2 regions of the Caulobacter sp. CCG-8 genome follow, and region 1 is predicted to be linked to the other one. Evidence: predicted binding sites of a transcription regulator. Region 1 holds the regulator's gene; the other holds the start of a gene.
What was found. The regulator HrcA, encoded in region 1, represses chaperone genes, less so after heat shock. The targets are predictions, from matches to a motif close to GTTAGCANTCNNNNNNNNNGANTGCTAAC.
Positions count from the first base shown of each region.

Region 1 (8,461 bases):
CCGACAGGCGCGGGAAGGCCTTCGCCGCCACGGCCAGGGCCCGCCGGGCCGAGCCGGCGTCGTGGTTGCGGCCCAGCAGCTTCAGCGCCGCGTCGTCCAGGGCCTGGACGCCCAGCGACAGCCGCGCCACCCCGGCCGCGGCCAGGGCCTCGAAGCGGTCGGTCTCGGCGTCCGTCGGATTGGCCTCGAGGCTGATCTCCAGGTCGTCGGCCGGAGTCCACAGCGCCTTGGCGGTCTCGATCACCCGGGCGACCTGGGCGGGATCCATCAGCGAGGGCGTGCCGCCGCCGAAAAAGATCGACAGCAGCCGACGCGGGCCGGTCAGGGCGCGCTGGGCCTTGAGGTCGGCGACGATGGCGTCGGCCAGGGCGGCCTGCTCGTCGGTCCTGCCCCGGTCGCGCACGACGTTGAAGTCGCAATAGGGGCAGATGCGCGAGCAGTAGGGCCAGTGGACATAAACCCCCAGCGGAGGAGCGTCGATCATCTCGACGCCTCGCAAAGATTGTCATCCCGGAAGCGCGCAGCGCTGTCCGGGACCCAGGTGAACCGCACCGCCTTCGCCCAGTCCCCTGGGTCCCGGACAGCCTCTGCGAGGCTTCCGGGATGACAATGATGGGGGGCTCTATTCAAACAGCGCCGCCTTCAGCTTGGCGAAGGCCACGGCGCGGTGGCTCATGGCGTCCTTGGCGGCCGGGTCCATCTCGCCGAAGGTCTGGTCGTGGCCGCTGGGGATGAAGATCGGGTCGTAGCCGAACCCCCGGTCGCCGCGCGGCGGGAAGGTCAGGGTCCCGTGGACCTCGCCTTGCACCACCACCGCCGGCCCGCCGTTGGGCCAGGCGACCGCGAGGGCGCAGGTGAACCAGGCCGAGCGGTCCTCCGAGCCGGTCTCCTCGATGCGCTCGGCGACCTTGTCCATGGCCACGGCGAAGTCCTTGGACGGCCCGGCCCAGCGCGCCGAATAGATGCCCGGCGCGCCGTCCAGGGCGGCGACCGACACGCCCGAATCGTCGGCCAGGGCGATGTGGCCCGACAGGTCGGCGGCGTGGCGGGCCTTGAGCAGGGCGTTGCCGACGAAGGTCGTCTCGGTCTCGTCCGGCTCGGGCAGGCCCAGGGCGCCGGCCGCCAGCACCTCGAAGCGGCCGTCCAGCAGGGCGGCCAGTTCCTTGGCCTTGCCCGGATTGTGGGTCGCCGCGACGAGCTTCGTTCCCGCTTCCAGCTTCAGCGTCATCGCGTCTCTCCTCGGAAATCATGCCAACGAGGCTTCTACTCCCCCATCTGGCCGGGCGCCCGCAAGGTTCGTGTTCAGACGGGGACATGCACGTGTGCGTGTCCCGACAACAGGCCAAAGCGTTTCGGCTTTTCTTCCGATGCCGTGCACCTGGTGGGGACACGCACAAGCGCATGTCCCCGGCCCGCGTGTCGCCATGGTGGCCCCGGCGCCACACCTTGGATAATCCGTTCGGTGAGCGCGATCATTACAGAGGTTTAATATCGTTTATCGATAAGCGACATTGGCGGTCGTGGAATCGCTCCCTATGTTCGCCGTATGGGAGAAACGCCATGTCGGCGCGGTCCCGCCCCACCCGATCCGAAGGCCCGCCATGTCCGCCGCCAGACTGTTCCGCATCGTCGACGCCGTCGCCACCCGCCTGGCCACGCTGACGCTGATCGCCGGTCTGCCGCTCGCCGCCGTGACCTTCGCGATCAAGACCTTCTGACCCCGGCCGAGAGCTCGCCTTTGACCCGTCCCGATCCGCCGGGGCATGGTCGGCGTTTCTGTGTGAGGGGAAGGGGAAGAGCGGATGCGCGCCTTGGGGCCTGGCTCGGTGTCGAGCTTCCTGAAGATTATTCTCGACGTGATCTATGTGGGCCTGTGGGTCTGGGTCAGCCTGCTGGCGATCTTCACGGTCGCGGTGCTGCTGCTCAGCTTCAATCCCGAACTGATCACCTCGAAACTGCATATCGGCAGCTCGGTCGACGAGCTGATCAGCAAGGGGCCGCTGTTCGCCGGCGCCCTGGGGGCCTGGGCCCTGCTGTCCGGCGGCTGGATGGTGATCGTCGAGCGCCTGCGGCGGGTGTTCTCCACCCTGACCGCCGGCGACCCGTTCCATCCGGACAATGTCCGCCGCCTGCGGGTGGTGGGCCTGGTCCTGGCCGCCCTCGAGATCGGCCACTACATCTTCGCCGCCCTGGCCAAGTGGCTGGCGCCGGACACCAAGATCGTCGACGGCTCGTTCAGCCTGAGCGCCTGGTTCCCGGTCCTGGTGGTGTTCGTCCTGGCCGAGGTCTTCCGCGAGGGCGCGCGCCTTCGACGGGAGGCCGAGCTGACCATCTGACCCCGCGGAGACTTTAGAATCCCATGGCCATCCGCGTGCAACTGGACCGCATCCTGCTGGAACGGCGGATGTCGCTGACCGAGCTGTCGGACCGGGTCGGCGTGACCATCGCGAACCTGTCGATCCTCAAGACCGGCAAGGCCCGCGCCGTGCGCTTCACGACGCTGGACGCCCTGTGCAGGGAGCTGAACTGCCAGCCGGGGGATCTGATGACCTACGAGCCGGGGCCGGGAGAGGCTCACGAGGAGGACTAAAGGGTTTTCCCTCCCCCTTGCGGGGAGGGGGGACCAGCGAAGCTGGTGGGTGGGGCCTGCTGAGTCAGAAAACCCCACCCGACCTTGGCTCCGCCAGAGCCACCTCCCCACAAGGGGGAGGGAAATCTTCTATTTCGAAACCGCCTCGCGCTGTTTCACGAACAGCTCGCCGATGCCCTTCTCGGCCAGGGCGAACAGCTGCTCGAACTCGGCGCGGGTGAAACCGCGCTTCTCGCCGGTGGCCTGGATCTCGACGATGTCGCCGGCGTTGGTCAGCACAAAGTTGCTGTCGGCCTCGGCGCTGCTGTCTTCCTCGTAGTCCAGGTCAAGCACCGGGGTGTCCTTGAACACGCCGCACGAGACGGCCGCCACCTGGCCCAGGATCGGGTCGGTCTTCAGCACGCCTTCCTCGATCAGGTAGTTGACCGCGATGCGCAGGGCGACCCAGGCGCCGGTGATGGCGGCGGTGCGGGTGCCGCCGTCGGCCTGGATGACGTCGCAGTCCAGGCTGATCTGGCGCTCGCCCAGGGCCTTGAGGTCGACCACGGCGCGCAGGCTGCGGCCGATCAGGCGCTGGATCTCCTGGGTGCGACCGCTCTGCTTGCCGATCGCGGCCTCGCGGCGGCCCCGGGTGTGGGTGGCGCGCGGCAGCATGCCGTATTCGGCCGTGACCCAGCCCGAGCCCTTGTTGCGCAGCCAGCCGGGGACGCTTTCCTCGACCGTGGCGGTGACCAGCACCTTGGTGTGGCCGAAGCCGACCAGGCACGAGCCTTCGGCGTAGCGGTTGACGCCGGTTTCCAGCGTGACTTCGCGCGTTTGGTCGGCGGCGCGTTCGGACGGACGCATGGGAAACTCCGGGGCTTTGCGTGATAGGATGGGGCCGCTTATCCTAGTTAAGACGGTCGTCCAATCCCGTCGAAGCCCGAGACATCCGGGTGAGGCGCGTTCGAAGGCTACATGACACAGCTCTTTTCGGGGTTTTCCGCACAGACTCCCAGCCTCACGGACCTGGACGCCCGCGCCCGCGACATCTTCCGGCGGGTGGTCGAATCCTATCTGGAGACCGGCGAACCGGTCGGATCGCGGACGATCTCGCGCGGCGGGGTGCAGCTGTCGCCGGCCTCGATCCGCAACACCATGCAGGATCTGGCCCAGCTGGGCCTGCTGGACGCCCCCCACACCAGCGCCGGCCGCATCCCCACCCATGCGGGCCTGCGGATGTTCGTCGACGGCCTGCTGGAGGTGGGCGACATCGGCGAGGAGGAGCGGCGCATCATCGAGTCGCGCCTGTTCGCCCACGGCCGCTCGTTCGAGGAGGCCATGGGCGAGGCCAGCGCGATCCTGTCGGGCCTCGCCGGCGGCGCCGGGGTGGTGGTCGCCCCGGTCCGCGAGGGCGGGGTCAAGCACGTGGAGTTCGTGGCCCTGGGCGCCGACCAGGCGCTGGCGATCATGGTGTTCGACGACGGCGCGGTGGAGAACCGGCTGATGCGGCGCGCCGCCGGCGTCACCCCGGCCGCCCTGCAAGAGGCCTCGAACTTCCTCAACGCCCGCCTGCGCGGCCGCACCCTGAACGAGGCCAAGGTCGAGATGGCCGCCGAGCTGGACACGGCCCGGCGTGAACTGGACGCCGCGGCGGCGCGTTTGGTCGAGGACGGCCTGGCCGCCTGGAGCGGCGGCGAGGACCCCGATCGCGCCCTGATCGTGCGGGGCCGCGCCAACCTGCTGGCCGACGCCAGCGCCCGGGAGGACCTGGAGCGCGTGCGCCGGCTGTTCGACGACCTGGAGCAGAAGGGCCAGCTGATCGGCCTGCTGGACGACGTGAGGACGGCCGAGGGCGTGCGCATTTTCATCGGGGCCGAAACGCGACTCTTTTCGCTTTCGGGTTCCTCCCTGATCGCGGCGCCCTATATGACGGGCCGACAGAAGGTGCTGGGGGCGATCGGCGTGATCGGCCCCACCCGCTTGAACTACGCTCGGGTGATCCCGCTGGTGGACTATACCGCCCGGGTGCTCGGGCGGATGATGGACGGATGAGGACTAGATGACCGACGAACAAACGCCGGCCGAGGACGTGGCCTTCGAGGCCGACGACGCCGCGCAGGAAATCGAGGCGCTGCAGCTGGAAGTGGCCGCCCTGAAGGACCAGGCGCTGCGCTTCGCCGCCGAGGCCGAGAACACCAAGCGTCGGGCCGAGCGCGAGATGAACGACGCCCGCGCCTACGCGATCCAGAAGTTCGCCCGCGACCTTCTCGGCGTGGCCGACAACCTGTCGCGCGCCACCGCCCACAGCCCGCGCGAGTCGCAGGACGCGGCGGTCAGCAACTTCATCATCGGCGTCGAGATGACCGAGAAGGAGCTGCAGAGCGCCTTCGAACGCAACGGCCTGAAGAAGATCGACCCGGGCAAGGGCGAGAAGTTCGACCCGCACCTGCACCAGGCGGTGATGGAGCAGCCCTCGGACGAGGTCGCCGCCGGCGGCGTCATCCAGGTTCTGCAGGCCGGCTACGAGCTGATGGGCCGCCTGGTCCGCCCGGCCATGGTCGCCGTGGCCGCCAAGGGCTCGACCGGCCCGGACGCCCCGGCCGAACCGACCGCCGCCCCCAACCCCTACGCCAGCAACGGCGCGGATACGGGCGGTTCGTTCGACACCAAGGCTTAGTCTCAACCGCAAAATCCGTTGTCATCCCGGAAGCCTCGCAGAGGCTGTCCGGGATGACAGCATTTGGAGTGCGGGAGAGCGCTCAGCCCTCCCCCTCGATCAAATCCGCCAGCCCCTTGGCCCCGGCCACCGCATCCGCCCAGGTCGTGTCGAAGTCCTTGTCCTCGCCGTAATACGGATCGGCCACCGACTTGCCCCGGCGGCCTTCGACCGCGTCCAGCAGCAACAGCAGCTCCGCCGTCGCGTCAGACGGCCGGATGCGCTTCAGGTCGGCGAGGTTGTCGCGATCCAGCGCCACGACGTGGGTGAACCGGCGGAAGTCCTCGGGCTCCACCTGCCGGCCGCGGTAGTGGGCGATGTCGACGCCGTTGCGCAGCGCCGTCGCCTGGGCCCGGCGGTCGGGCGGGTGGCCCACGTGCCAGGACCCGGTGCCGGCCGAATCGATCTCGACCTCCAGGCCCCGCCGCTCGACCTCGCGGCGGAAGGCCGCCTCGGCCAGGGGCGAGCGGCAGATGTTTCCGAGACAGACGAACAGGACGGCGGGACGCGGCACGGGCAACCTTCGGCGATGTGCGGGCCGCTTGCGCGCGGCCTCGGCAGGCCCAACATGTAGCCTCGCCCATTCTCCTGACGAAAGGCCGACTTCCCATGACCACGCAAACCGCGATCCTCGCCGGCGGCTGTTTCTGGGGCGTCCAGGACCTGCTGCGCCGCTATCCCGGGGTGATCAAGACCCGCGTCGGCTATTCCGGCGGCGACGTGCCCAACGCCACCTACCGCAACCACGGCACCCACGCCGAGGCGATCGAGATCGTCTTCGACCCGGCCGTGATCAGCTATCGCCGGATCCTGGAGTTCTTCTTCCAGATCCACGACCCGACCACCCTGAACCGCCAGGGCAACGACAAGGGCCTCAGCTACCGCTCGGCGATCTTCTACCTGGACGACGAGCAGAAGCGCGTGGCCGAGGAGACCATCGAGGACGTCGACGCCTCGGGCCTGTGGCCGGGCAAGGTGGTGACCGAGGTCGCCCCCGCCGGACCGTTCTGGGAGGCCGAGCCCGAGCACCAGGATTACCTGGAGCGCATCCCCAACGGCTACACCTGCCACTTCATCCGGCCGGACTGGAAGCTGCCGACCAAGGCCGAGCGCGCCGGCGTCGGCTAGTCCGCCCGCCGCGCTATCGCTCCAGTGCGCATTTCGCCGCGGCCGGGCCTTCCCCCGGTCGCGGTTTGCGCTAATGTCGCAAGTCCATTCATTGCGGGGCCACGGGGGGATTCTCTCTGACGGCGGCGGCCCTGGGACCTGGACCGAGATATGAAGCTTACCATCGAGCGGGCGGCGCTGCTGAAGGCGCTGGGTCACGTGCAGAGCGTCGTCGAACGCCGCAACACCATCCCGATCCTGTCGAACATCCTGCTGTCGGCCGACCGCGACACCCTGTCGTTCTCGGCCACCGACCTGGACATGGAGATCATCGACGAGGGCCTGGCCCAGATCGACCAGCCCGGCCAGATCACCGCCCCGGCCCACACGCTCTATGAAATCGTCCGCAAGCTGCCCGACGGCTCGGACGTCTCGCTCAGCTTCAGCGGCGACGACCCCCGCCTGGTGATCCAGGCCGGCCGCTCGCGCTTCAACCTGCCGGTCCTGCCGGCCGGCGACTTCCCGGTGATGAGCAGCGACGGCCTGTCGGGCCGCATCTCTGTCGACACCAACGAGCTGATCCGGCTGATCGACAAGACCCGCTTCGCGATCTCGACCGAAGAGACCCGCTACTATCTGAACGGCCTGTACCTGCACACCGTCAACGACGGCGGCGTGACCAAGCTGCGCGCCGTGGCCACCGACGGCCACCGCCTGGCCCTGGCCGAGATGGACGCCCCTGAGGGCGCCGCCGGCCTGCCCGGCGTGATCGTGCCCCGCAAGACCATCCAGGAGGCCCGCCGCCTGATGGAATCGGCCGGCGAGCAGGTCGACCTGCAGATCAGCGCCCAGAAGATCCGCTTCGAGTTCGGCCGCGCGGCCCTGACCTCCAAGGTCATCGACGGCGCCTTCCCGGACTATCTGCGCGTCATCCCGCGCGACAACGCCAAGATCCTGACCCTTGACAACGACCTGTTCGCCAAGGCCGTCGACCGTGTTGCCACCATCTCGGCCGAGAAGAGCCGCTCGGTGAAGCTGGCCGTCGAGCCGGGCCGCATCACCCTGACCGTGCGCAACATGGAGGCCGGCCAGGCCGTGGAAGAGGTCGAGGTCGATTACGACGGCGAGGCCTTCGAGATCGGCTTCAACGCCCGCTACCTGCTGGACGTCTGCGGCCAGATCGGTGGCCCGATCGCCGAGTTCCGCTTCGCCGACCCGGCCTCGCCCACCCTGGTGGTCGACCCGACGGACCCGGGCGTGAAGTACGTGCTGATGCCGCTGCGGGTCTAAGCCCCGCCGACATCGCCGGAAGGAGAACGGGCGCCGCGTGCGCCCGTTTTGCTGTCTGGACCGCGCCAAGTGTGTGTATTCGCACACGAATGGCGCGCCTTACGCCACATCGGCGTGAGGCGCCTCGCGGCAAGATCGCGGTCGAACGTGACCACGGTCTTCCGAGGTTCCCATGGCCAGAAAGACGCACGAGGCGTGGCAGTTGCGGCTTCTGCCGCTGATGATGGCGTTCGTCGTCGGGGCGGCGGTGTTCTTCAGCGCCGTCGTGCTGTGGCGTTTCGTGGCGATGGACGACCAGCTGGCCGCGCCTCGAGGCGGGATCGAGGCCCTGGGCGCCCTGCCCGCCGGACTGGGCGACGACGCCAAGGCGGCCCTGGCGCTGGAGCGCTACGTCATCGAGCGGCGCTACGACCAGGCCTCGCTGATCGTGCGGGCCCGCCTGTGGACCCGGTTCGTCGGCTTCATCACCGGCATGCTGCTGGCCCTGGTGGGCGCGACCTTCGTGCTGGGCAAGCTGGAAGAACCCCAAGCCAGCCAGGCCTCGGGCACGGCGGGAGTCGCCGGCCACAAGCTGGGTTTCGCCCTTTCCAGCGCCTCGCCCGGCATCGTCCTGGCCATGCTCGGCACAGTCCTGATGGCGCTGACCATCGCCATCCCCGGCCAGGCCAGCACCCAGGACGCGGCCATCTACTACCACGGCGGGAACCCGCTCGGCGTCATGGCCGATCCGGGCCTTCCAGACCCCTCGCCCCCATGCCCGCCAGGCGAGACCGATC
Region 1 is NZ_JBBEUD010000004.1:117,104-125,564, forward strand. It holds gene hemW (radical SAM family heme chaperone HemW) at 1-484, opposite strand, end outside; gene rdgB (RdgB/HAM1 family non-canonical purine NTP pyrophosphatase) at 623-1,228, opposite strand; gene WAE60_RS04870 (DUF2975 domain-containing protein) at 1,803-2,336, shown strand; gene WAE60_RS04875 (helix-turn-helix transcriptional regulator) at 2,360-2,590, shown strand; gene rph (ribonuclease PH) at 2,720-3,436, opposite strand; gene hrcA (heat-inducible transcriptional repressor HrcA) at 3,548-4,624, shown strand; gene grpE (nucleotide exchange factor GrpE) at 4,632-5,249, shown strand; gene WAE60_RS04895 (low molecular weight protein-tyrosine-phosphatase) at 5,332-5,802, opposite strand; gene msrA (peptide-methionine (S)-S-oxide reductase MsrA) at 5,898-6,416, shown strand; gene dnaN (DNA polymerase III subunit beta) at 6,567-7,685, shown strand; gene WAE60_RS04910 (hypothetical protein) at 7,858-8,461, shown strand, end outside.

Region 2 (8,461 bases), on a different contig from region 1:
CCGTGGCCGTCGCCCGTCGGATCAACAGCGGCCGCACGCGGGCGATCGTCAACGTCATCGGCTTCAACCTGCCGTCGGGCGAGGCGGCGAAGCTGACCGCGGTCGCGCGCGCGGGCGGCGGCGGGTTCGTCAACCTGTCCAGCGAGGCGGAGCTTGAGAGAGAGACGGCGAAATTGCAGGAATGGGCGCGACGGTCGGACAACCACGTCGCGACCAGCATGGCCACAAGCGACAATCACGTTGCGACCAGCATGGCCATCTCCGACGCCCACGTCTGCATCGGCGGCCTCATCTCCGACGAGCATGTCGCCATGTCCAGCGACCTTTCGGATCGCCGAGTGGCCGGCCGCCCCGTATCCTTCGAGGAGGAAGCCAGAACCTTGTTGAAGGCGCGCCACGATGCGCTGCGGGCGAGGGACGAGGCCTATCGGGCCAGGCTCACCGACGCGGAGGCCGGGGCGAAACAGCGCATCGATTCAGCGGCGAACGCGGCGCGCTGATCGGGCGGGCGCCCTAGACCAGCATCCCGTGGCCGCGCAGCACCACCAGCCGGCCGGCGTTGAAGAACGGCAGCGACAGGGTGACGGCGATCATCACCTCGAAGGCCAGGCTGGCCAGGTTGAGGCGCTCCTTCGACTTGTCCACCAGGGCCGAGACGGCCCGGCCCAGGGCCGCGCCCGTCCAGGCCATGGCCAGGGCGAAGGCCATGGCCGCGCCGACGTTGGACTGGTAGCCCAGGAACAGCGCTGCCGTGGCGTGCGACAGGATCAGGAGGCCGCCCAGGGCCCGGCCCTCGGTCGGCGAGGCGGCGGGCGGCGCGTCGCCGTCCCCCTCCCCGGCCGGCGGCGGGTCGCCGCCCAGGGCGGTCAGTCCCAGCACCGAACCGGGGCGGACCAGGGTCAGGCCGCCCAGGGCGCCGCCGATCACGCAGGCGATGATCGCCAGGATCAGCGAAAGGCCGTAGCTCGAGATGGTCACGCTCGCAGGGTCTCCGCTCGTCTAGGCCGGGGCATGGCAGACGGCCTCGACGTTGCGGCCGTCCGGATCGAGCACGAAAGCTCCATAGTAGTTGGGGTGATAATGCGGCCGAAGGCCGGGCGCCCCGTTGTCGCGGCCGCCGGCCGCCAGGGCCGCGGCGTGGAAGGCGTCGACCGCCGCCCGCGTCCCGGCCGTGAAGGCCACGTGCATGGGGCCGGTCAGGGTCTCGCCGCCGCCGATCCAGAAGCTGGGCTTGCCCGCCTGGATGTCGCGGCCGTCGGCGCGCGGGCCGTAGCCGAGGAAGGCGTGGGCGCCGGTCTCCTCGGCGCCGACGCTCATCACCACGTCGATCCCCAGCGGGGCGAAGGCGGCGTCGTAGAAGGCCTTGGAGGCGTCGAGGTCTCTCACCGTCAGGCCGATATGGTCGATCATCGCGGATCCTCCGTCACCGACCCATCAAGACCAAGTTTCCGCGCCCGCGCCAAGGCCAGGAAAGCGCCCAACGAAAAAAGGCGGCGGACCGGATGGTCCGCCGCCCCCTCCGCTCGAACCGGCCCCGGGCGAACCCGGGACCGACGCGAGGCCTAGTAGGTCATCGTCGCGCCGATGAAGAAGAAGCGGCCGCGGTTGTCGTAGGTCGACGAACCGGTGCCCGTGCCCGTGTAGGTCTCGGGCAGGAACGGCGGACGCTCGTTGGTCACGTTCACGACGCCGCCGCGGAACGACACTTGGTCGTTCAGACGGTAGGTGGCGCGCACGTCGTGCTCGAAGTGGTCGTCCGTGTAGTACGGATCGAGCGACGAGACCGGCGTGGACGGGGTCGCCACGGCCATGGAGCCGATGAAGCGGGTCTGCCACTGCAGGCGCAGCTTCTGGCCCGACCAGGTGGCCGCCATGTTGGCCTTCCATTCCGGGGTCGCGTTCGGAATGGCGTTGGCCAGCTCGGTGAAGGCCTGGCCCGGCAGGCCCTGCAGCTTCCAGTGATACTGACGGGTGACGTCGACGCGCAGGCTGACGTCGCCGATCTCGTCGCTCACCTGCAGCAGGCTGGCCAGCGGGAACTGGTACTGGGCCGAGGAGTCCCAGCCCTCGATCTTCACCGACGCCACGTTCTGGTTCAGCAGGATCACGCGGCTGATGCCGCCCGCCACGCCGGCGGCCGGCGTCTGCGAGCTGCCGGTCGCGTCCCGGATGATCTGGGCGCAGAACGGGTTGGAGGCGTAGGCCGTGGTCGAGTTGTAGCAGAGGTCGGTCAGCAGGGTCTGGGTCGGGACGGTGCCGACTTCATCCGTGATGTCGCTCTTGTACCAGTCGAAGGCCAGCTGGAAGCCCGGCATGAAGCGCGGCTGCAGGACCACGCCGATCTGGGTCGTGGTGGCCTTTTCCTCGTTCAGGTCGGGGTTGCCGCCTTGTTGCAGCTGCAGCGAGGAGCGACCCGTGCCGATGTTCGAGACGAAGGTGTCCTTGTTGTAGCCGCTGATGGCCGCCGAGCAGTTGGCCACGCGGGTCGTCACCTGCGACGCGCTCAGGCCGCCGTATTGCGACTTGTCGCAGGGGTCCTGGGCCGTGCTGGTGAAGTTGACGCTCTGCGGCGAGTACAGCTCGACGATGTTGGGCGCGCGCACCGAGGTGCCCTTGTTGGCCCGGAAGCGGATGTCGCGGATCGGCGCCCACTCGCCGGCCAGACGCCATTGCTTGGCGGTGCCGATGGTCGAGTAGTCGCTGATGCGGCCGGCCGCTTCGACGCTCAGGTCGTAGGTCCACTTCAGGTCCTTGAAGACCGGAACGCGGATTTCGCCGTAGGCGTCCTTGCTGTCGTACTGGCCGGCGCGGGTGCCGACGGCGTTGAAGAACAGCGTGTTCGGGACGGCCGAGACCGGATCCTGGATGAAGGTGCTTTCTTCCTTGCGGTATTCAACACCGGCGGCCACGCCCACCGCGCCCGCGGGCAGGGTGAACAGGTCGGTGGTGATGTTGGCGCCGGCGACGGTCTGCTTGATGTCGGCGGTCGTGGTGGCCGTGGCGTTGGTGTAGTTGATCGCGTCCTTGGAGGCGCCGTTCACCAGGTCCCAGGGCTTGCAGCCGGCGGCCGCCGCGGCCGTGGCGGCCACGGTGGTGGCGCGGCAGACGACGTTGCCGCCGACCAGGATCGCGTCGGTGGCCCACTGCACCTTCTGGATGTTGGGGACGTTGAACGAGGTCGTGTCGCCGGTGGTCTTGCCGTACTGGGCGTACCAGTCCCACGAGAAGTTGCGGCCGATGGCGTCGAAGTCGCCGTTCATGCCGACGACGGCGCGGACGGTTTCGCGGTCGGTCTCGACGTTACGACCGCCGAACTCGACCCAGAACTTGCCGACCTGGGCGGTCTGGGCGGCGGTCAGGGTCTTGCCGGCCGCCAGCCATTCGGCGCGCAGCGCCGCGGCGGTGGAGCCCGTGCCGTTCAGGAAGGCGTTGTCGCCCTTGATGGTCACCGGCATGGTGCCGCCGCCGACGGCCGACGAGAAGGCCGGCTGGAAGATGCCGTAGGCCTTGGCCCGGGCGTAGCTGAACTCGCCGAACAGCTTGACGTGGTCGGTCACGGCGTAGTCGGCGTAGCCGCGCACCGAGCCGCGGCTGGTCTCGTTCTGGAACTGGTTCAGGACGCCGCTGTAGAACAGGGCCTCGTCCTGACAGGTCGGCTGGACGGTGGCGGTCGAGCAGGGGGCCGACAGGCGGACCACCTTGGTCGGGTCGCGGACGTCCAGGGTCACGGCGCGGGCCGTGCCCAGGGTGTTGCCGCCGATCAGCTGGAACGTCGCGTAGGGCGAGGTGTTCGAGCGGCTGTTCATGATCACCGGCTGCGAAGCCTTGGTGGTGTCGCGACGGATGCCCGGAATGGCCCAGTCGCGGTCCTTCTGCATGATGCCTTCCTGGCGGGCCAGTTCGGCGCCGACCACCACGTTCAGGCGATCGTCCAGGAACTTGTGACCGTACAGGGCGCCGACGCGGTACTCTTCGCCGTCGCCTTCCTGCGAGATGCCGGTCTGCACGTCGAGCTTCAGCCCGTCGTACTTCTTGACCATGATCAGGTTGACGACGCCGGCGATGGCTTCCGAGCCGTACACGGCCGAACCGGCGCCCGGCACGACGTCGACGCGTTCGACCATCAGCGAGGGGATCATGTTCAGGTCGACGGCCGGCGAGGCGGCGTCGCTGAACACGTGGCGGCGGCCATCGACCAGCACCAGGGTGCGCGAGGCGCCCAGGCCGCGCAGGTCGATGCGGGCCTGACCGGCGTTGAACAGCGTCGACGAGGTGTTCTGCGCGTTGCTGTTGGCGTTGACCATCGGCAGGTCCATCAGCACGTCGCCGAGGATCACGTTGCCCGAGTCGGTGATGGTCTCGTTCGACACCGTGGCGATCGGCGACGGGGCCGAGAAGGTGTCGCGCTTGATGCGCGAACCGGTGACGACGACTTCTTCGACGGTGGCGTTGTCAGCCGTTTGAGCCAGGACCAGGGACGGACCGGCCAGGACGGCGCCGCACAGCAGCGAAGACGCGAGCAGGCGCGCGCGAGTGGTGGATTTTTGCAAAAGTACCCCCATGCACGCACGAAGGGTTCGTGCGCGGTGTGTTGAGCGAATACGGAGTCGATGTTTTTCCCCGGATGGCGAGGTAATCGGCCGCTCCGAATCCGGTCAACGACAATTACAGCTTTGTCATAAAACTAGGAGAACGCTGTCGCGTCAGGGACACACCATGGCCGCATTTGCCGGAAAACGCCCATAAAGACGTCCCGGAAACCGGTGGCCCTCAAAAGATTTTTCCATTTTCCTTCGAGACGTTGGAATAGCATCGTTATGCGATGTTTCCCGCGAGTATTTGCGGCGTCGCAACAATCCTCGCGCGTCCGGAAATCGGGGCGTCGTCGGGCGTTCAGCGCACGCGGATGTGGAAGACCACCCGCCGGTCGCCGGGCGCGTCGGGCTCCCAGGGGCGCTTGAGCGTGAAGGACAGGTCGCCCCGGCCGCGCGCGGCGGCGGTGTAGCGATAGACCGTCCGCACCGGCGCGCCGGGCGCCTTGGCCTCGGTCTGGAAGCTGGAGCCGCCCGTCAGCAGGGGCGAGGGCTCCTGGTCCAGCCGCCAGCCGTAGCCCGTGCCGGCGGTCAGGGGCAGGGCGATCTCCAGGTCCTGGCCGCTGACCAGCTCGACCGTCCCGGCGTCGGCGTCGACGTCGGTCACGGTGCGCACGGGCAGGGTGGCGTCGCTGGCGCAGGCGCCCAGCAGGAGCAGGGCGGCGAAGGCCGGGCCGGTGAGGAGGGGGATCCTTGTCATGCGCCGTCCTCGTGCTGATCTTCCTGATCCAACGCCTGCGACCCGGCTTTCCGTCCGCCGTCTGAGCTTGAGCGGTTTTCGCCCACAGCAAATCGACGTCCGGCGTCCTTGACTCCCCCCACCCCCGGTCCTAACTCCTGCCCGGCGTTGGCACTCGATGGGAGCGACTGCTAACAGCGACGCTCCCCGCTGGCTGACGAACCATAATTTAAAACCGTCCCGACGGAGAAGACTCATGAAATTTCGCCCTCTCGGCGACCGCGTCCTGGTGAAGCGCGTCGAAGAAGAAACCAAGACCAAGGGCGGGATCATCATCCCCGACACCGCCAAGGAAAAGCCGCAGGAAGGCGAAGTCGTCGCCGTCGGCCCCGGCGCCCGCAACGACAAGGGCGACGTTGTTGCTCTCGACGTGAAGGCCGGCGACCGCATCCTGTTCGGCAAGTGGTCCGGCACCGAAGTGAAGGTGGACGGCCAGGACCTGCTGATCATGAAGGAAAGCGACGTCCTGGGCATCGTCGAGGCCTAAGGCCCGGCTGACAGCTCGACCGTTTCCTCTCCAAGTTTCTCTTTTAGAAGGGCTCTCAAATGGCCGCTAAAGACGTTTATTTCTCCTCGGACGCGCGCGACAAGATGCTGCGCGGCGTCAACATCCTCGCCAACGCGGTGAAGGTGACCCTGGGCCCCAAGGGCCGCAACGTCGTGATCGAAAAGTCCTTCGGCGCCCCGCGCTCGACCAAGGACGGCGTCTCGGTCGCCAAGGAAATCGAACTGGCTGACAAGTTCGAGAACCTCGGCGCGCAGATGATCCGCGAAGTGGCCAGCAAGACCAACGACAAGGCCGGCGACGGCACCACCACCGCCACCGTGCTGGCGCAAGCCATCGTCCAGGAAGGCCTCAAGTCGGTCGCCGCCGGCATGAACCCGATGGACCTGAAGCGCGGCATCGACAAGGCCGTGGCCGTCGTCGTCGACGAGATCAAGAAGTCGTCGAAGAAGGTCACCACCAACGCCGAAATCGCCCAGGTCGGCACCATCTCGGCCAACGGCGACAAGGAAGTGGGCGACATGATCGCCCGCGCCATGGACAAGGTCGGCAACGAAGGCGTCATCACCGTCGAGGAAGCCAAGACCGCCGAGACCGAACTCGACGTCGTCGAAGGCATGCAGTTCGACCGCGGCTACCTGTCGCCGTACTTCATCACCAACGCCGACAAGATGGAAGTCCAGCTCGAAGAGCCGCTCATCCTGCTGTTCGAAAAGAAGCTGTCGTCGCTGCAGCCGCTGCTGCCGGTGCTGGAAGCCGTCGTCCAGTCGGGCCGTCCGCTGGTGATCATCGCCGAGGACGTCGAGGGCGAAGCCCTGGCCACCCTGGTGGTCAACAAGCTGCGCGGCGGCCTGCGCGTCGCCGCCGTCAAGGCTCCGGGCTTCGGCGACCGCCGCAAGGCCATGCTGGAAGACATCGCCATCCTGACCGGCGCTCAAGTCGTGTCGGAAGACCTGGGCATCAAGCTCGAGAACGTCTCGCTCGACATGCTGGGCAAGGCCAAGAAGGTCTCGATCACCAAGGACGACACCACCATCGTGGACGGCGTCGGTGAGAAGTCGGCCATCGAGGCCCGCATCTCGCAGATCAAGAAGCAGATCGAGGACACCACCTCGGACTACGACAAGGAAAAGCTGCAAGAGCGCCTGGCCAAGCTGGCCGGCGGCGTCGCGGTCATCCGCGTCGGCGGCTCGACCGAAGTCGAGGTGAAGGAAAAGAAGGACCGCGTCGACGACGCCCTGAACGCGACCCGCGCGGCCGCCGATGAAGGCATCGTCCCCGGCGGCGGCACCGCCCTGCTGAAGGCCTCGAAGGCGCTGGCGACCCTCACGGGCGACAACGACGACCAGACCGCCGGCATCGCCATCGTCCGTCGCGCCCTGCAGGCCCCGATCCGTCAGATCGCCGAGAACGCCGGCGTGGAAGGCTCGATCGTGGTCGGCAAGATCCTCGAGAAGGACGACGCCACCTTCGGCTTCAACGCCCAGACCGAACAGTATGTCGACCTGGTCGCCGACGGCGTCATCGACCCCGCCAAGGTGGTCCGCACCGCTCTGCAGGACGCCGCCTCGGTGGCCGGCCTGCTGATCACCACCGAAGCCGCCATCGTCGAAGCCCCGAAGAAGTCGGCCCCGGCCGGCGGCCCCGGCGGCATGCCCGGCGGCATGGGCGACATGGACTTCTAGTCCACGTCGGCTCGGCTGAAGAACGAGGGCGGGACCGAAAGGTCCCGCCCTTTTTCTTTGGGCCGGGGTAGGGGCCGGGGATATGCGCTTGTGCGTGTCCCCAAACCGCCGCGCCGCCGCTGGGGACACGCACAAGTGCATGTCCCCGTCTCAGGTCTAGGTCGACGCCCGCTCGACCAGCGCATGCGTCTCCAGCACGTCCGTCGGCGCCGCCTCCGGCCCCTGGCGCAGGGCGTCCAGCAGCAGGTCCAGGGCCCGGGCGGTCATCCGGTCGATCGGCTGGCGCACGGTGGTCAGGGACGGCCAGACGCGGGTGGCCAGCAGGGTGTCGTCGAAGCCCGTCACGGCCAGGTCGCGGGGCAGGACCAGGCCGCGCCGGTGGGCGATCCACAGCACGGCGGCGGCCATGTCGTCATTGGCCGCGACGATCGCGTCGGGCGGCTCGGGCAGGTCCAGCAGGCGTTCGGCGGCCTCCAGCCCGGACTCGAAGGTGAAGCGGCCCTCGACCACCCGTTCGTCCGGCAAGGGCAGGCCGGCCGCCGCCAGCGCCTCGCGGCAGCCCAGCAGGCGCTCGACGCTGTCGGAGTGGTCGCGCGGGCCGGCGATGACCGCGATCCGCCGCCGGCCCTTGTCGATCAGCAGCTGCGTCACCGCCCGCGAGGCGGCGCGGTTGTCGATGCGCACCGTGGACAGGCCGGGCAGGGGCGCGGCCGTGGCGATCGCGGCGGCGGCCAGGCCCAGGGCCCGGAAGCGGGCCGAGCCGGCCATCACCGTGTCGAACGGCGGCAGCAGCAGCAGGGCGTCGGCGCCGGCCTCCTGCAGGGCGCGGGCGACGGCCAGGGCGTCCTCCGGCGAGTCGGCCTTGCGGGCCATCAGCTGCAGGCCGCGCTCGGCGCTGGCCACCGCCGTGGCCGCCAGCACCCCGTCGATGAACAGGCTG
Region 2 is NZ_JBBEUD010000007.1:217,480-225,940, forward strand. It holds gene WAE60_RS09315 (VWA domain-containing protein) at 1-500, shown strand, start outside; gene WAE60_RS09320 (DUF4345 family protein) at 514-972, opposite strand; gene WAE60_RS09325 (VOC family protein) at 1,000-1,410, opposite strand; gene WAE60_RS09330 (TonB-dependent receptor) at 1,563-4,550, opposite strand; gene WAE60_RS09335 (protease inhibitor I42 family protein) at 4,894-5,292, opposite strand; gene groES (co-chaperone GroES) at 5,528-5,818, shown strand; gene groL (chaperonin GroEL) at 5,878-7,521, shown strand; gene WAE60_RS09350 (LacI family DNA-binding transcriptional regulator) at 7,678-8,461, opposite strand, start outside.
Region 2: the regulator HrcA is predicted to act here: its motif matches at 5,439-5,467, upstream of groES (co-chaperone GroES).